One region of the Streptomyces sp. NBC_00554 genome, then DNA from elsewhere that is predicted to be linked to it. Evidence: riboswitches for the same ligand, from Rfam matches in the RefSeq annotation. Region 1 holds a riboswitch; the other holds the start of a gene.
What was found. A riboswitch is a leader RNA that binds a small molecule or an ion and turns the genes downstream of it on or off. The one in region 1 is predicted to bind cobalamin.
Positions count from the first base shown of each region.

Region 2: it holds a riboswitch for cobalamin, as region 1 does, so the genes downstream of both, metE (5-methyltetrahydropteroyltriglutamate--homocysteine S-methyltransferase) here and OG266_RS34800 (cobalamin biosynthesis protein) in region 1, are expected to answer to the same signal.

Region 1 is NZ_CP107799.1:7,899,093-7,906,832, reverse strand. Features, by position in the region: gene OG266_RS34815 (lysozyme) at 1-656, shown strand, start outside; gene OG266_RS34810 (inorganic phosphate transporter) at 858-2,090, shown strand; gene OG266_RS34805 (hypothetical protein) at 2,103-2,324, shown strand; cobalamin riboswitch at 2,464-2,606, shown strand; gene OG266_RS34800 (cobalamin biosynthesis protein) at 2,706-3,650, shown strand; gene OG266_RS34795 (cobyric acid synthase) at 3,647-5,197, shown strand; gene cobN (cobaltochelatase subunit CobN) at 5,194-7,740, shown strand, end outside.
Region 2 is NZ_CP107799.1:2,594,032-2,601,771, forward strand. Features, by position in the region: gene OG266_RS11250 (diaminobutyrate--2-oxoglutarate transaminase family protein) at 1-571, opposite strand, end outside; gene OG266_RS11255 (methylmalonyl-CoA mutase family protein) at 1,004-2,809, shown strand; gene scpA (methylmalonyl-CoA mutase) at 2,809-4,971, shown strand; gene meaB (methylmalonyl Co-A mutase-associated GTPase MeaB) at 4,968-5,960, shown strand; cobalamin riboswitch at 6,035-6,258, shown strand; gene metE (5-methyltetrahydropteroyltriglutamate--homocysteine S-methyltransferase) at 6,400-7,740, shown strand, end outside.

The DNA of each region.
Region 1 (7,740 bases):
CCGAGGCTCCCGCATCCGCAGCCGGCAAGCCCAAGGGGCACGACGTCTCCTCGCACCAGAAGAACGTCGACTGGCAGAGCGCCAAGGCGAAGGGCGCACAGTTCGTCTACGTCAAGGCCACCGAGTCCCACACCTACCGCAACCCCTACTTCAGCCAGCAGTACAACGGGGCGCGCAGCGCCGGCATCATCCGCGGCGCCTACCACTTCGCCCTGCCGAACAAGTCGTCAGGCACCGCCCAGGCGGCACACTTCCTGCGCTATGGCGGCGCCTGGCGCGGGGACGGGTGGACGCTGCCGCCCGCGCTCGACATCGAGTACAACCCGTACGGCAGGAACAAGTGCTACGGCCTGACCAAGGCCAAGATGGTGAGCTGGATCAAAGCGTTCAGTGACGAGGTCAAACGGCAGACCGGACGCCGTCCGGTGATCTACACGACCACGCACTGGTGGAACACCTGCACCGGCAGCAGCCGCGCCTTCGGCGCGAACCACTCGCTGTGGCTCGCGCGCTACGACTCGGCGACCGCGGGAGCGCTGCCGGCCGGCTGGTCCTTCTGGACTTTCTGGCAGTACGACAACAGCGGCAGCCTGCCGGGTGACCAGAATCTCTTCAACGGCTCCACCGCCCAGCTCAAGAAGCTCGCCAGGGGGTAGCGGAAGTACCGGAACCCGTTGTTCCGCCTGTGTTCGAGACGTCGAGCCGGGCACCGAAACAGTCATCGAGCCACCCCTTCAGCACCATCGAAGGGGTGGCTCGACACATGAGACACTTTCAATGCCCCGCCAGTTCACTTTCCGTTCATTCAGGTTGCCTACGGTCCACCTGCCACTGACGTCCAACAGAAGCCTGGGTTAATGGAACACATCACGCTCCTCCTCGGAATCGTGATCGTTACCGCTCTCGTGTTCGATTTCACGAACGGTTTCCACGACACCGCCAATGCGATGGCGACGACCATTTCGACTGGTGCTCTCAGACCGAAGACGGCGGTGGCCATGTCCGCCGTGCTGAATCTCGTCGGTGCTTTCCTCTCCGTGGAGGTCGCCAAGACGATCTCCGGCGGCATCATCAACGAAGAGGGCATACGCACCGAAGTGATCTTCGCGGCGCTCGTCGGCGCCATCCTCTGGAATCTGCTGACCTGGCTTCTGGGTCTCCCGTCCAGCTCTTCCCACGCACTCTTCGGCGGCCTCATCGGCGCCGCGGTCATGTCGGCCGGCTGGTCGTCGGTGAACGGCTCGACCGTCATCACCAAGGTGCTGCTCCCCGCGATCGCCGCGCCCCTCGTGGCCGGACTCGCCGCGATGCTGGCCACCCGCCTGACGTACAAGATCGGCAGCCGTGCCGACGAGAAGGCGACCGCCAAGGGCTACCGCGCCGGTCAGATCGCCTCGGCCGGTCTGGTCTCGCTGGCCCACGGCACGAACGACGCCCAGAAGACGATGGGCATCATCACCCTCGCGCTGGTCACCGGCGGTGTGATCGCGCCGGACTCGAACCCTCCCACCTGGGTCATCGTCTCGGCCGGTATGGCCATCGCGCTCGGCACCTACCTGGGCGGCTGGCGCATCATCCGCACCATGGGCAAGGGCCTCACCGACCTCGCGCCGCCGCAGGGCTTCGCCGCCCAGACCAGCGCGGCCACGGTCATCCTGGCCTCCTCCCACCTGGGCTTCTCGCTCTCCACCACGCAGTCCTGCTCCGGCGCCGTGATGGGCTCGGGCCTCGGCCGCAAGGGCGGCGTCGTCCGCTGGTCGACCGCGACCCGCATGTTCATCGCCTGGGGCCTCACTCTCCCGGCTGCCGGTCTGGTCGGCGCGGGCGCCGAGTTCCTCACCAAGCAGGGCACGTGGGGCATCGTCCTGACGGGTGCGCTCCTGGTGGCCGGCGCGGGCACCATCTGGAACCTGTCGCGCCGCCAGCCGGTGACCATCGACAACGTCAACGAGGTCGGTGCCGAGCCTTCGGGCGTCGTCACCGCGGCGATCGCCGCGGTCACCCCGCCCCCCGCGGGCCCGCTCACCGGCGACCTGAAGGCCACCATCCCGTCCCCGGACGCGGAGCCCACCGCTCCGGCCACGGTCTAAGGAACGAACAGCATGCACATCGACTGGGCAGCCCTCGGCTCCGTCTTCGGAGTCAGCCTCGTGTCCACCGTGGCCCTCGTCGGCCTCTTCACCCTGGGCATCGTCGGCCTCTCCAAGCGCGAGTCGGCCTCGGCGCAGGGCGGCTCCGCCGCTCTCGCGGTCACCGGCGCGTACGCCTGCTTCGCGGCGTGCGCGGCGGCGGTGGCGTACGGGATCTATCTGATCGTGGCCTGACGGCCATCCCGAGAACGCACGAATACCGCACGAACCAGGCATCACCTCGGGTGGGGCGCGGGACGTATCAACGTCCCGCGCCCCACCCGTATGTGGGCCTTCGCACACTCTCCCCCCGCAGGTCAACAGCAAGTTGACGGGTCTTCCAACCCCATGGTGGACTGCCGGAGCCAAGTACGGCGGCAAGAGAGGAAGCCGGTGCGAATCCGGCGCGGTCCCGCCACTGTCACCGGGGAAGAAATCCCCGGAAGCCAGGAACTCTCACCGCCGGTCTCTTCGAACCAGGGCGTGGACACCCTGAGTGAGGACATATCGCCATGCGCGGCTGCCCAAGTGCCCTGCGAACCACGGTTGTGCCTGACCTGACGGTCGGCTGAACCGGTGCGTGCCGATCGCGTCTTCGCGTACGGCGCCGCCGCCGGCCTTCTCGGTGACCTGCTGCTCGGCGATCCCCGCCGGGGCCATCCGGTCGCCGCGTTCGGACGTGGCGCGGGAGCCGTCGAGCGAGTGCTGTGGCGGGACCACCGGGGGTGGGGCGCGCTGCACACGGCCGTGTGCGTGGGCGGCGCCACCGGGCTCGCGGCGCTCGCGAGTCGTTCCGTACGTGGATCCCGTACCGCCTCCATCGCGCTGACCGCCGCCGCCACTTGGGCCGTCGTCGGCGGAACCTCGCTCGGCCGGGAGGCCCGCGCGATCGGCAGCGCGCTCGAAGCCGGTGATGTCGAGAGGGCCCGGGAGCGGCTGCCGCATCTGTGCGGGCGGGATCCGCAGGCGCTCGACGCGGACGGGATCGCCCGGGCCGTCGTCGAGTCCGTCGCCGAGAACACCTCCGACGCCGTGGTGGGAGCACTTGTGTGGGGCGCCGTGGCCGGCGTGCCCGGGCTCGTCGGGTTCCGCGCCGTCAACACGCTCGACGCGATGGTCGGGCACAGGTCCCCCAAGTACCGGCGCTACGGCTGGGCTTCCGCGCGGCTCGACGATGTCGCGGGCTGGCCGGGGGCGAGGCTCACCGCCGTTCTCGCGGCCGCCGCCGGAGGCGACCCGCGGGGCGCCGCGCGCGCCTGGCGGGTGGACGCCTGCAAGCATCCGAGCCCCAACGCCGGGCCCGTGGAGGCCTCGTTCGCGGGGGCGCTCGGTGTGCGGCTCGGCGGGACCCTCGCGTACGGGGGAAGGGTCGAGCACCGGCCCGTACTGAACGGCAAGGGTCGCGCCGTCGCGGTCGGCGACATCGAGCGGGCCGTACGGCTGTCGCGGCGCGTGAGCTGGCTCGCGCTGGGTGTGTGTGCCGCCGGGCGGCTGTTGGGGCAACGGGGAGGGAACTCATGAGCGGCGGCGGCCTGCTGATCGCCGGAACCACTTCCGACGCGGGCAAGAGCGTCGTGACCGCCGGGATCTGCCGGTGGCTGGTGCGGCAGGGCGTCAAGGTCGCGCCCTTCAAGGCGCAGAACATGTCGCTGAACTCGTTCGTGACACGTGAGGGCGCCGAGATCGGCCGGGCGCAGGCCATGCAGGCGCAGGCCGCTCGCGTGGAGCCGACCGCGCTGATGAATCCCGTGCTGCTCAAGCCGGGGAGCGACCGCAGCAGTCAGGTCGTGCTCATGGGGAAGCCCGTGGGTGAGATGAGTGCTCGCGGGTTCTTCGGGGGGTCTGGGGGGTCGTCCCCCGGGGAAAGGCTGCACGGAGGGCGGCAGGAAGCTCTGCTCGGGACCGTGCTGGAGTGCCTAGCCGAGTTGCGGGGCACGTATGACGCGGTGATCTGCGAGGGAGCGGGGAGTCCCGCCGAGATCAATCTGCGGCGGACCGACATCGTGAACATGGGGATCGCGCGCAACGCGCGGCTGCCCGTGCTCGTCGTCGGCGACATCGACCGCGGGGGCGTCTTCGCGTCCTTCTTCGGGACCGTCGCACTGCTGTCCCGCGAGGACCAGGAGCTCGTCGCCGGGTTCCTCGTGAACAAGTTCCGCGGGGATGTCTCCCTCCTGGAGCCGGGGCTCGACATGCTCCACGGGCTCACCGGGCGGCCCTCCTACGGGGTATTGCCCTTCCAGCACGGCCTCGGGATCGACGAGGAGGACGGGCTGCGGGTCTCCATGAGGGGCGCGGTCCGGGAGTCCACGGTCACCGCGCCCGTCGGCGAGGACGTACTGCGGGTCGCCGTCTGCGCGATCCCCCTGATGTCCAACTTCACGGACGTGGACGCGCTGGCCGCCGAGCCGGGTGTCGTCGTGCGTTTCGTGGACCGGGCCGAGGAGCTGGCCGACGCGGACCTCGTCGTCGTACCGGGGACCCGGGGGACGGTGAAGGCGCTGGAGTGGCTTCGGGAACGCGGGCTCGCGGACGCGATCGCGCGACGGGCCGCCGAGGGGCGGCCCGTGCTCGGCATCTGCGGCGGCTTCCAGCTCCTCGGCGAGCACATCGAGGACGAGGTCGAGTCACGGGCAGGTCATGTCGACGGGCTCGGACTGCTGCCCGTACGCGTGCGGTTCGCGCGGGAGAAGACGCTCACGCGGCCCGTGGGCGAAGCGCTGGGCGAGCCCGTCGAGGGGTACGAGATCCACCATGGCGTCGCCCAAGTCACCGGCGGGGAGCCCTTCTTGGATGGCTGCCGGGTCGGTGAGGTCTGGGGCACGCACTGGCACGGCTCGTTGGAGTCGGACGGGTTCCGGCGGGCCTTCCTGCGCGAGGTGGCGGCCGCCGCGGGGCGCCGCTTCGTACCGGCCGCCGACACGTCGTTCGCGGCGCTGCGCGAGGAGCAGTTGGACCGGCTCGGCGATCTGATCGAGGAACACGCGGATACGGACGCGCTGTGGCGGCTCATCGAGTCCGGCGCGCCGACAGGACTGCCTTTCATTCCACCGGGAGCGCCCGCATGAGCACAGTGTTGTTGTTGTCGACCGCCGACACGGATCTGCTGGCGGCCCGGGCCTCCGGCGCCGCGTACCGGATCGGCAATCCGACCCGGGTGGATGTCGCCGCCGAACTCCCCGCGCTCGTCGGGGGCGCGGATGTCGTCGTCGTACGGCTCCTTGGCGGCAAGCGCGCCTGGGAGGACGGGCTCGCCTTCCTGAAGGCGTCCGGCGTTCCGACCGTTCTGCTCGGCGGGGAGTCCGTCCCCGACGCAGAGTTGATGGCCGAGTCGTCGGTGCCCGCCGGTGTGGTCGCCGAGGCGCTGCGCTATCTCGTCGAGGGCGGCCCGGAGAACCTGACCGAGCTGGCCCGCTTCCTCTCCGACACCGTGCTGCTCACCGGCGAGGGCTTCGAAGAGCCGCGCAAGACGGCCGAGTACGGCGTCCACGGCGAGCGTGCGTTCGTCGAGGGCCGGCCGACGATCGGCGTGCTCTTCTACCGGGCACACGAGCTGTCCGGCAACACCGCCTTCGTCGACACGCTGTGCGACGCGATCGAGGCGCGGGAGGCCAACGCCCTTCCCGTGTACTGCGGTTCGCTGCGCGGCGCCGACGCGGGACTGTACGAGATCCTCGCCAAGGCCGACACGCTGGTCGCGACCGTGCTCGCGGCCGGCGGCACGCACGCCTCAGAGGCGTCCGCCGGCGGTGACGAGGAGGCCTGGGACATCGGGGAGCTCGGCGACCTCAACATCCCTGTCCTGCAGGGGCTTTGCCTCACCTCCTCGCACGCCGCGTGGGAGGCCTCGGACGCCGCCCTCTCCCCCATGGACGCGGCGATGCAGGTCGCGATCCCGGAGTTCGACGGGCGGCTCATCACCGTGCCGTTCTCCTTCAAGGAGCAGGGTCCCGACGACGTCCCGGTGTACGTCGCCAACCCTGAACGGGCCGCGCGCGTCGCCGGGATCGCGGTGCGCCACGCCCTGTTGAAGCACAAGCCGAACCAGGACAAGAAGCTCGCGCTCGTCTTCACCGCCTACCCGACCAAGCACTCCAGGGTCGGTAACGCGGTCGGTCTCGACACGCCCGCCTCGGCTGTGCGGGTGCTGGACGCGCTGCGGGGCGCCGGGTACTCCCTGACCGAATACCCGGACAACGGCGACGAGTTGATTCACCGCCTCATCGCGGCGGGCGGCCACGACGTCGAGTGGCTGACCGAGGAACAGCTCGCCTCGGCCCCCGCACGCGTGCCGCTCGCCGACTACCAGGCCTGGTTCGACAAGCTCGATCCCGAGCTGCGGAACGGGATGCTGGAGGCGTGGGGCGAGCCGCCGGGCAACCTGTACGTGGACGGCGACGACATCGTGCTGGCCTCCCTCCAGTTCGGGAACGTCGTCGTGATGATCCAGCCGCCGCGCGGCTTCGGTGAGAACCCGATCGCGATCTACCACGACCCCGACATGCCGCCGTCGCACCACTACATGGCGGCGTACCGGTGGCTGGAGAACTCCTTCGGCGCCGACGCCGTCGTCCACATGGGCAAGCACGGCACGATGGAATGGCTGCCGGGCAAGGGACTTGGCCTCAGCGGCGGCTGCGCCCCCGACGCCGTACTCGGTGAACTCCCCCTCATCTACCCCTTCATCGTCAACGACCCCGGCGAGGGCACCCAGGCCAAGCGGCGCGGGCACGCCACGGTCGTCGACCACCTCGTGCCGCCGATGGCGCGCGCTGACACGTACGGCGATCTGGCGAAGCTGGAGCAGCTCCTCGACGAGTACGCGCTCGTGTCCGACCTGGACCCGACGAAGGCGCCGGCCGTGCGCGCGCAGATCTGGACGCTGGTCAAGGCGGCCGAGCTGCACCACGATCTGCATGTCGACGACCAGCCGGACGACGGCGACTTCGACTCGTTCGTCATGCACATCGACGGCTATCTGTGCGAGATCAAGGACGTGCAGATCAGGGACGGTCTGCACATTCTCGGCGGCGGCCCTGAGGCCGAACCGCGCGTGAATCTCGTACTGGCCGTGCTGCGGGCCTCGCAGGTGTGGGGCGGCACGGCGAACGCGCTGCCCGGTCTGCGGGCCTGCCTCGCCGAGCATTTCGGCCTGGTGGAGAAGGAGTTGCTCGGCGAGCCCGGTGCGCCGGTGAAGGTGCCGGTCGAGCTGACCTCGCTGGTCGAGGGGCCTGCGCGGTCCGGCGCCGATGCGATCGACCTCCTTGAGCAGCTGTGCCGCCGGTTCGCGGAGGGCATGGAGGAACGCGCCTGGGATGCGGCGGCCGTCCCCGCTCTCGTGCGCGAGGTCGTGGGCGTCGAACTCCCGGACGCCGTCGCGGTGTTGAAGTTCGCCTGCGACGAGGTCGTGCCCCGGCTCGCGAAGACGACCGACGAGATCGACCACATCCTCAAGGCACTCGACGGCGGTTACGTCCCGGCGGGACCGTCCGGATCGCCGACCCGCGGACTCGTCAACGTCCTGCCGACCGGCCGCAATTTCTACTCCGTCGACCCCAAGGCGATCCCGTCCAGGCTGAGTTGGGAGGTCGGGCAGGCCCTCGCGGACTCG
Region 2 (7,740 bases), 5.3 Mb from region 1:
GGTAGTCCTGCGGATAAGGAAGGCGTGCGACACGTACGTCGGTCGCGCCCCCGGATGCGTCGAGCGCCCCCGCGGTCATCCCGTGGTAGGCGCCGGTGAACGCGAGCATTCCGGTGCGTCCGGTCGCCGCGCGCACCAGTTTGAACGCGGCCTCGACCGCGTCCGTCCCGGCAGGTCCGCAGAACTGCACCCGGGCGCGGGCGGCGAACTCGGGCGGCAGCGTGCGGAACAGCTCGGTGGTGAAGGCGTCCTTGACGGGTGTGGCGAGGTCGAGGACGTGGAGCGGGGCTCCGGAGTCGAGGACTTTCCTGATCGCCTCCAGGACCACGGGGTGGTTGTGTCCCAAGGCCAGGGTCCCGGCGCCGGACAGGCAGTCGAGGTAGCGGCGACCGTCGGCGCCCTCGATCGTCAGGCCGCGCGCACGCACGGGGACGATCGGCAGGGCGCGCGCGTAGGTACGCGCCGCGGACTCGCGCGCCGACTGGCGCCGCAAGATCCCTTCGTGCGCCGCGCGCGCCCCCTCGGAGGCGCGGGACGCACCCTTTTGCGCCCCCACGGAAGCGCAGGACATACCTTCACGCGCCCCTTGGGCCCCGCCGAGAACGTCGGACGCCCCCTCCCGCGTCTCCTCGGGCTCTCGCCCCACCGGCACCACCGCAGACTCGGTCACGGCCACGACTTCAGGTCCTCCCGCTGTCCAGAGGCGAGTTGGCGGAGGGTCCCGAACGCATGCGGCAGGTCCCCCGTACGTACCAACGACGCCGCCCGCGCGGGGAAGCGGGTGACTCGAAAATCCCTGCCGTGACGGAACCGCTGCCGGTCCGGCCCAGGGCGGGCTGCGGCAGCACCAGCGCATCCGGCGCTCTCCGACGCTCGCGTGCCGCCGTGGCGGAAGCGCAGGAAGGGTACGGACCCGGCCCGAGGATCAAGGCCGGCAGGAAGAGGGCAAGGTCACAGCCCTGCCCACTGCTGCTCCTTTGTCCGACTGCCCTAACATCCGAGCATGACGGTCCTGCCCGACGACGGGCTTTCGCTCGCCTCCGAGTTCCCTGACGCCACGCACGAGCAGTGGCAGCACCTAGTCGCGGGCGTACTGCGCAAATCGGGCAGGGAAGTTCCGGACACGGCAGCCGAGGAGGCTCTGTCCACCGCGCTGGAGGACGGGCTCGGTATCCGGCCCCTGTACTCCGCGCACGACCCCGCGCCCGATCCCGGCCTTCCCGGTTTCGCCCCCTTCGTCCGCGGTGGCCGTGCCGAGGGGAGCACCGTCGGCGGCTGGGACGTACGCCAGCAGCACACGGCCGTCGACGGCGACGCGGTACTCGCGGACCTGGAGAACGGCGTCACCTCGCTCTGGCTGGTCACCGGTGCGGGCGGCATCCCGGTGTCCTCGCTCGGCCCCGTCCTCGACGGCGTCTACCTCGACCTGGCCCCCGTGGTCCTCGACGCGGGACGTGATGTCGAGTCCGCCGCACGGGAGTTGCTGCGGCTGTACGAGGAGCGGGGTGTCGCCAAGGAGGCGGCGCGCGGCAACCTGGGGGCGGACCCGCTGGGCCACCAGGCTCGTACGGGGGACGAGCCGTTCGACTTCGCGCCGGTCGCCGGCCTCGCGCGGCTGTGTGCCGAGGAGTACCCGGGGCTGCGGGCACTGACCGTGGACGCATTGCCGTACCACGAGGCCGGTGGCTCCGCCGCTCAGGAGTTGGGCTGCTCGCTGGCGACCGGCGTCGCCTATCTGCGGCAGCTGGACGAGGCGGGGCTGTCGGTCGAACACGCCTGCGCGCAGCTGGAGTTCCGGTACGCGGCCACCGCCGACCAGTTCCTGACCATCGCCAAACTGCGGGCGGCCCGCAGGCTGTGGGCGCGCGTGACCGAAGTCTGCGGTGCCCCGGTCGGGCAGCTCCAGCATGCCGTGACCTCGCCGGTGATGATGGCGCGCCGTGATCCGTGGGTGAACATGCTGCGTACGACGGTCGCCACGCTGGCCGCCGGGGTCGGCGGCGCCGACGCCGTCACCGTGCTGCCCTTCGACCACGCCATCGGTCTGCCGGACGCGTTCGCCCGGCGGATCGCCCGCAACACCTCGACGATCCTGGTCGAGGAGTCGCACCTGGCGCGGGTGATCGACCCGGCGGGCGGCTCCTGGTACGTGGAGCGGCTCACCGACGAACTCGCCCACGCGGGCTGGGAGTTCTTCCAGTGGATCGAGCGGGCGGGCGGCCAGGCGGAAGCCCTTCGTTCGGGCCGGCTCGGTCAGGAACTGGCGAAGACGTGGGAGGCGCGGAGTGCGAAGCTCGCCAAGCGGCGTGAGCCCGTGACCGGCGTCAGCGAGTTCCCGAACCTCGCCGAGCGCCCCGTGGAGCGCGTTGCCGCGCCCGTTCCTCCCGTCGGCGGGCTCCCCCGGGTGCGGCGCGACGAGGCGTACGAGACGCTGCGCGCCCGCTCGGACGCCCACCTGGCGGCGACCGGGTCCCGGCCGCGGATCTTCCTGGCTGCCATGGGTCCCGCCGCCGCCCACACCGCTCGCCTCACCTTCGCGTCGAACCTGTTCCAGGCCGGTGGCATCGAGCCGGTCACGGAGGGCACGTTCGAGGACAGCGGTGCCACCGAGGTCTGCCTGTGTTCGAGCGACCCGCTGTACGAGGAACAGGCCGCGGAGACCGCCGGGGCCCTCAGGGCGGCGGGCGCCGGGTATGTGTTCCTCGCCGGCCGTCCCGGGCAGTACCCCGGTGTCGACGGCTATGTCTTCGCGGGCTGTGACACCGTCACCGTGCTCTCCACCGCACTTGACCGTATGGGAGTGTCCTGATGGGAATCCCCGACTTCTCCGGGATCGAGCTGGGGACGCCCACCGCCGACGGCAGCGCCGAGGACTGGCGCAAGGCGATCGACGGGGGCGAGACCTTCTGGGAGACCCCGGAGGGCATCGCGGTCAAACCGCTCTACACAGGCCGTGACCTGGAGGGCCTGGACTTCCTGGGCACCTACCCGGGCATCGCCCCGTACCTGCGCGGCCCGTACCCGACGATGTACGTCAACCAGCCCTGGACCATCCGCCAGTACGCGGGCTTCTCCACCGCCGAGGAGTCCAACGCCTTCTACCGGCGCAACCTCGCGGCCGGTCAGAAGGGCCTGTCCGTCGCCTTCGACCTGCCCACGCACCGGGGTTACGACAGCGATCACCCGCGCGTGACCGGTGACGTCGGCATGGCGGGCGTGGCGATCGACTCGATCTACGACATGCGGCAGCTCTTCGACGGCATCCCGCTGGACAAGATGACCGTGTCGATGACGATGAACGGTGCTGTGCTGCCCGTTCTCGCGCTCTACATCGTGGCGGCCGAGGAACAGGGCGTACCGCCCGAGAAGTTGGCCGGGACCATCCAGAACGACATCCTCAAAGAGTTCATGGTCCGCAACACGTACATCTATCCGCCGAAGCCGTCGATGCGGATCATCTCCGACATCTTCGCCTTCACCTCGCAGCGGATGCCGCGCTACAACTCCATCTCCATCTCGGGCTACCACATCCAAGAGGCGGGCGCGACGGCCGACTTGGAGCTGGCGTACACGCTGGCCGACGGAGTGGAGTACATCCGGGCGGGCCGGGCGGCAGGGATGGACGTGGACGCGTTCGCGCCCCGGCTGTCCTTCTTCTGGGCGATCGGCATGAACTTCTTCATGGAGATCGCGAAGATGCGGGCGGCGCGCCTGCTGTGGGCCAAGCTGGTCAGGCAGTTCGACCCGCAGAACGCCAAGTCCCTTTCCCTGCGCACCCATTCGCAGACCTCGGGCTGGTCGCTGACCGCGCAGGACGTCTTCAACAACGTGACGCGTACGTGCGTCGAGGCGATGGCGGCGACCCAGGGCCACACCCAGTCGCTGCACACCAACGCCCTCGACGAAGCGCTCGCCCTGCCCACCGACTTCTCGGCACGCATCGCCCGCAACACCCAGCTCCTCATCCAGCAGGAGTCGGGCACGACCCGGTCGATCGACCCGTGGGGCGGCAGCGCGTACGTCGAGAAGCTGACGTACGACCTCGCGCGCCGGGCCTGGCAGCACATCGAGGAGGTCGAGGCGGCGGGCGGTATGGCCAAGGCCATCGACGCGGGCATCCCCAAGCTGCGCATCGAAGAGGCGGCGGCCCGCACCCAGGCCCGGATCGACTCCGGGCGCCAGCCGGTCATCGGCGTGAACAAGTACCGCGTCGAGACCGACGAGCAGATCGACGTCCTCACGGTCGACAACTCCTCCGTACGCACGCAGCAGATCGAGAAGCTGCGACGGCTGCGCGCTGAGCGCGACGAGCGGGCGTGCCAGGACTCGCTGGACGCCCTGACCCGCGCCGCTGGGGGCACCGGCAACCTGTTGGAGCTGGCCGTGAACGCGGCCCGTGCCAAGGCCACCGTCGGCGAGATCTCCGACGCCCTGGAGAAGGTGTACGGACGGCACTCGAGCCAGATCCGTACGATCTCCGGTGTGTACCGCAACGAAGCCGGCGATTCCCCGAACGTCGAGCGCACCCGGTCCCTGGTGGGCTCCTTCGAGGAGGCCGAGGGCCGCCGCCCCCGCATCCTGGTCGCCAAGATGGGCCAGGACGGCCACGACCGCGGCCAGAAGGTGATCGCCACCGCCTTCGCGGACCTCGGCTTCGACGTCGACGTCGGCCCGCTGTTCCAGACCCCGGGCGAGGTGGCCCGCCAGGCCGTCGAGGCGGACGTGCACATCGTCGGGGTGTCCTCGCTGGCCGCCGGGCACCTCACCCTCGTGCCGGCGTTGCGGGAGCAGCTCGCCGAGGAGGGCCGCGAGGACATCATGGTCGTGGTCGGCGGGGTGATCCCGCCGCAGGACGTGCCCACGCTCCTGGAGATGGGCGCGGCTGCCGTCTTCCCGCCCGGGACGGTGATCCCGGACGCGGCGTACGACCTGGTGCAGCGGCTGGCCACCGACCTCGGGCACACCCCGTGATCGATGTCGACACCTATGTGAAGGGCGTACTCGACGGGAAGCGGGCGCTGGTGGCCCGCGCCATCACGCTCGTGGAGTCGACCAGGCCCCAACACCGGGTCATGGCACAGGAGTTGCTGACCGAGCTGCTGCCGCACAGCGGGAAAGCGCGACGGATCGGCATCAGCGGTGTGCCGGGCGTGGGCAAGTCGACGTTCATCGACGCGTTCGGCACGCTGCTCACCTCGCTCGGGTTCCGGGTCGCGGTGCTCGCGGTCGATCCATCGTCGAGCCGGACGGGCGGGTCGATCCTCGGCGACAAGACGCGCATGGAGCGGCTGGCCGTCGACCCGGCGGCGTTCGTACGGCCCTCCCCCACCGCCGGCACGCTCGGCGGGGTGGCGAAGGCGACCCGGGAGTCGATCGTGGTGATGGAGGCGGCGGGCTACGACGTCGTACTCGTGGAGACGGTCGGTGTCGGCCAGTCCGAGACCGCCGTCGCCAACATGGTCGACTCCTTCCTGCTGCTGACCCTCGCCCGCACCGGCGACCAGTTGCAGGGCATCAAGAAGGGCGTCCTGGAACTCGCGGACGTCATCGCCGTCAACAAGGCGGACGGCCCGCACGAGCGCGAAGCCCGGGGCGCGGCAAGGGAGTTGGCGGGCGCGCTGCGGCTGATGCACCCCGTCGACGCCGCCTGGACCCCACCGGTGCTGAGCTGCAGCGCCCGCGAGGGAACGGGCCTGGACACGGTCTGGGAACGCCTGGAACAACACCGGTCGCTGTTGGACTCCACCGGCCGCCTAGCCACCAAGCGCCGCAACCAACAGGTGGACTGGACCTGGACGATGGTCCGCGACGAACTCCTCGGCCGCCTGCACTCAGATCCGGCCGTACGTGCGCTGGCTCCCGACCTCGAACGCCAGGTACGCGAGGGCGAGTTGACAGCAACCCTGGCGGCAGAGGAAATCCTGCGAGCATTCGAATCCCGGCCAACCGACTTGCCCTAAGGGGCGCGGGGAACTGCGCGACCAGCCCCCACCGGGCCGCACCCAAAAATCGACGCATCCAACCCCCACCCCGTAGGCTAGCCAGCGCAGCTGGTTCGCCCCGTCAGCCAGACGGACGCGTCGCAAGAGGGAACCCGGTGAAATTCCGGGACTGCCCCGCAGCGGTAAGTGGGAACAACCGCCGTCATACGCACTGGGTCCGGAACAGGGCCTGGGAAGCGACGGCCAGTAGGTGTCCTCCGTGCAATGGAGGACGTGCCCACGAGTCCGAAGACCTGCCAACTGCCCGCACGCGAAGCATTCGTGCGCGGAATCCCGGTGACCTCGTGGGCGGGTCGGCGTACACATCGGCGGGCACGACAACCCGCCGATCTGGCGTTCCTTCGCGCTCTCGTCCCGTCCCGGGATCTCAGGGAGACATCTCGCGAAGGAGAGTTCCGTGACAGCGAAGTCCGCAGCCGCGGCAGCACAGGCAACCGTGTACGGCTACCCCCGTCAGGGTCAGGGCCGGGAACTGAAGAAGGCCGTCGAGGGGTACTGGAAGGGTCGCGTCGACGCCGACGCCCTCCGGGCCACCGCCGCCGAACTGCGCCGTACCAACTGGCGGCAGCTGGCCGAGGCCGGTGTCCACGAAGTGCCGACCGGCGACTTCTCGTACTACGACCATGTCCTGGACACCAGCATCATGGTCGGCGCGATCCCCGAGCGCCACCGCGCCGCCGTCGAACTCGATGCGCTGGACGGGTACTTCGCGATGGCGCGCGGCACGCAGGAGGTGGCGCCGCTGGAGATGACGAAGTGGTTCGACACCAACTACCACTACCTCGTGCCTGAGTTGGGCCCGGACACCGTCTTCACCACCGACTCCACCAAGCAGGTCACCGAGTTCGGCGAAGCTCTCGCACTCGGCCTAACCGCCCGCCCGGTCCTCGTCGGCCCCATCACCTATCTCCTGCTCGCCAAGCCCGCGCCCGGCGTGGCCCCGGACTTCGACCCGCTGACCTTGCTCGACCGGCTGCTGCCCGTGTACGCCGAGGTCCTCGGGGACCTGCGGGCAGCGGGCGCCGAGTGGGTGCAGCTCGACGAACCGGCTCTCGTCCAGGACCGCACGCCCGCCGAGCTGAACGCGGCCGACCGTGCCTACCGTGACCTGGGAGGGCTCGACGACCGCCCGAAGCTGCTCGTCGCCTCGTACTTCGGGCGGCTCGGAGCCGCGCTGCCGGTACTGGCCAAGGCTCCTGTCGACGGTCTCGCCCTGGATTTCACCGAGGCCGCCGCCGCCAACCTGGACGCCCTGGCCGCAGTGGGCGGACTGCCCGGCAAGCGGCTGGTCGCGGGCGTGGTCAACGGCCGCAACATCTGGGTGAACGACCTGTCGGCGTCCCTCGCCACGCTCGGCACTCTGCTCGGCCTCGCCGACCGGGTCGACGTGGCCGCCTCCTGTTCACTGCTCCACGTCCCGCTCGACGCCGCCGCCGAACGTGACATCGAGCCGCAGATCCTGCGCTGGCTCGCCTTCGCCCGCCAGAAGACCGCCGAGATCGTCACCCTCGCCAAGGGCCTCACCCGTGGGACCGAAGCCATTGGCGCGGAACTGGCCGCCAACCGGGCCGACCTGGCCTCCCGCGCCGGCTCGGCGCTGACCCGCGACCCCGCGGTACGGGCCCGCACCGCCGCCGTCACGGACGCCGACGCCCGCCGCTCCCAGCCGTACTCCGAGCGGGCCGCCGCCCAGCGCGCCCACCTCGGTCTGCCGCTGCTGCCGACCACCACCATCGGC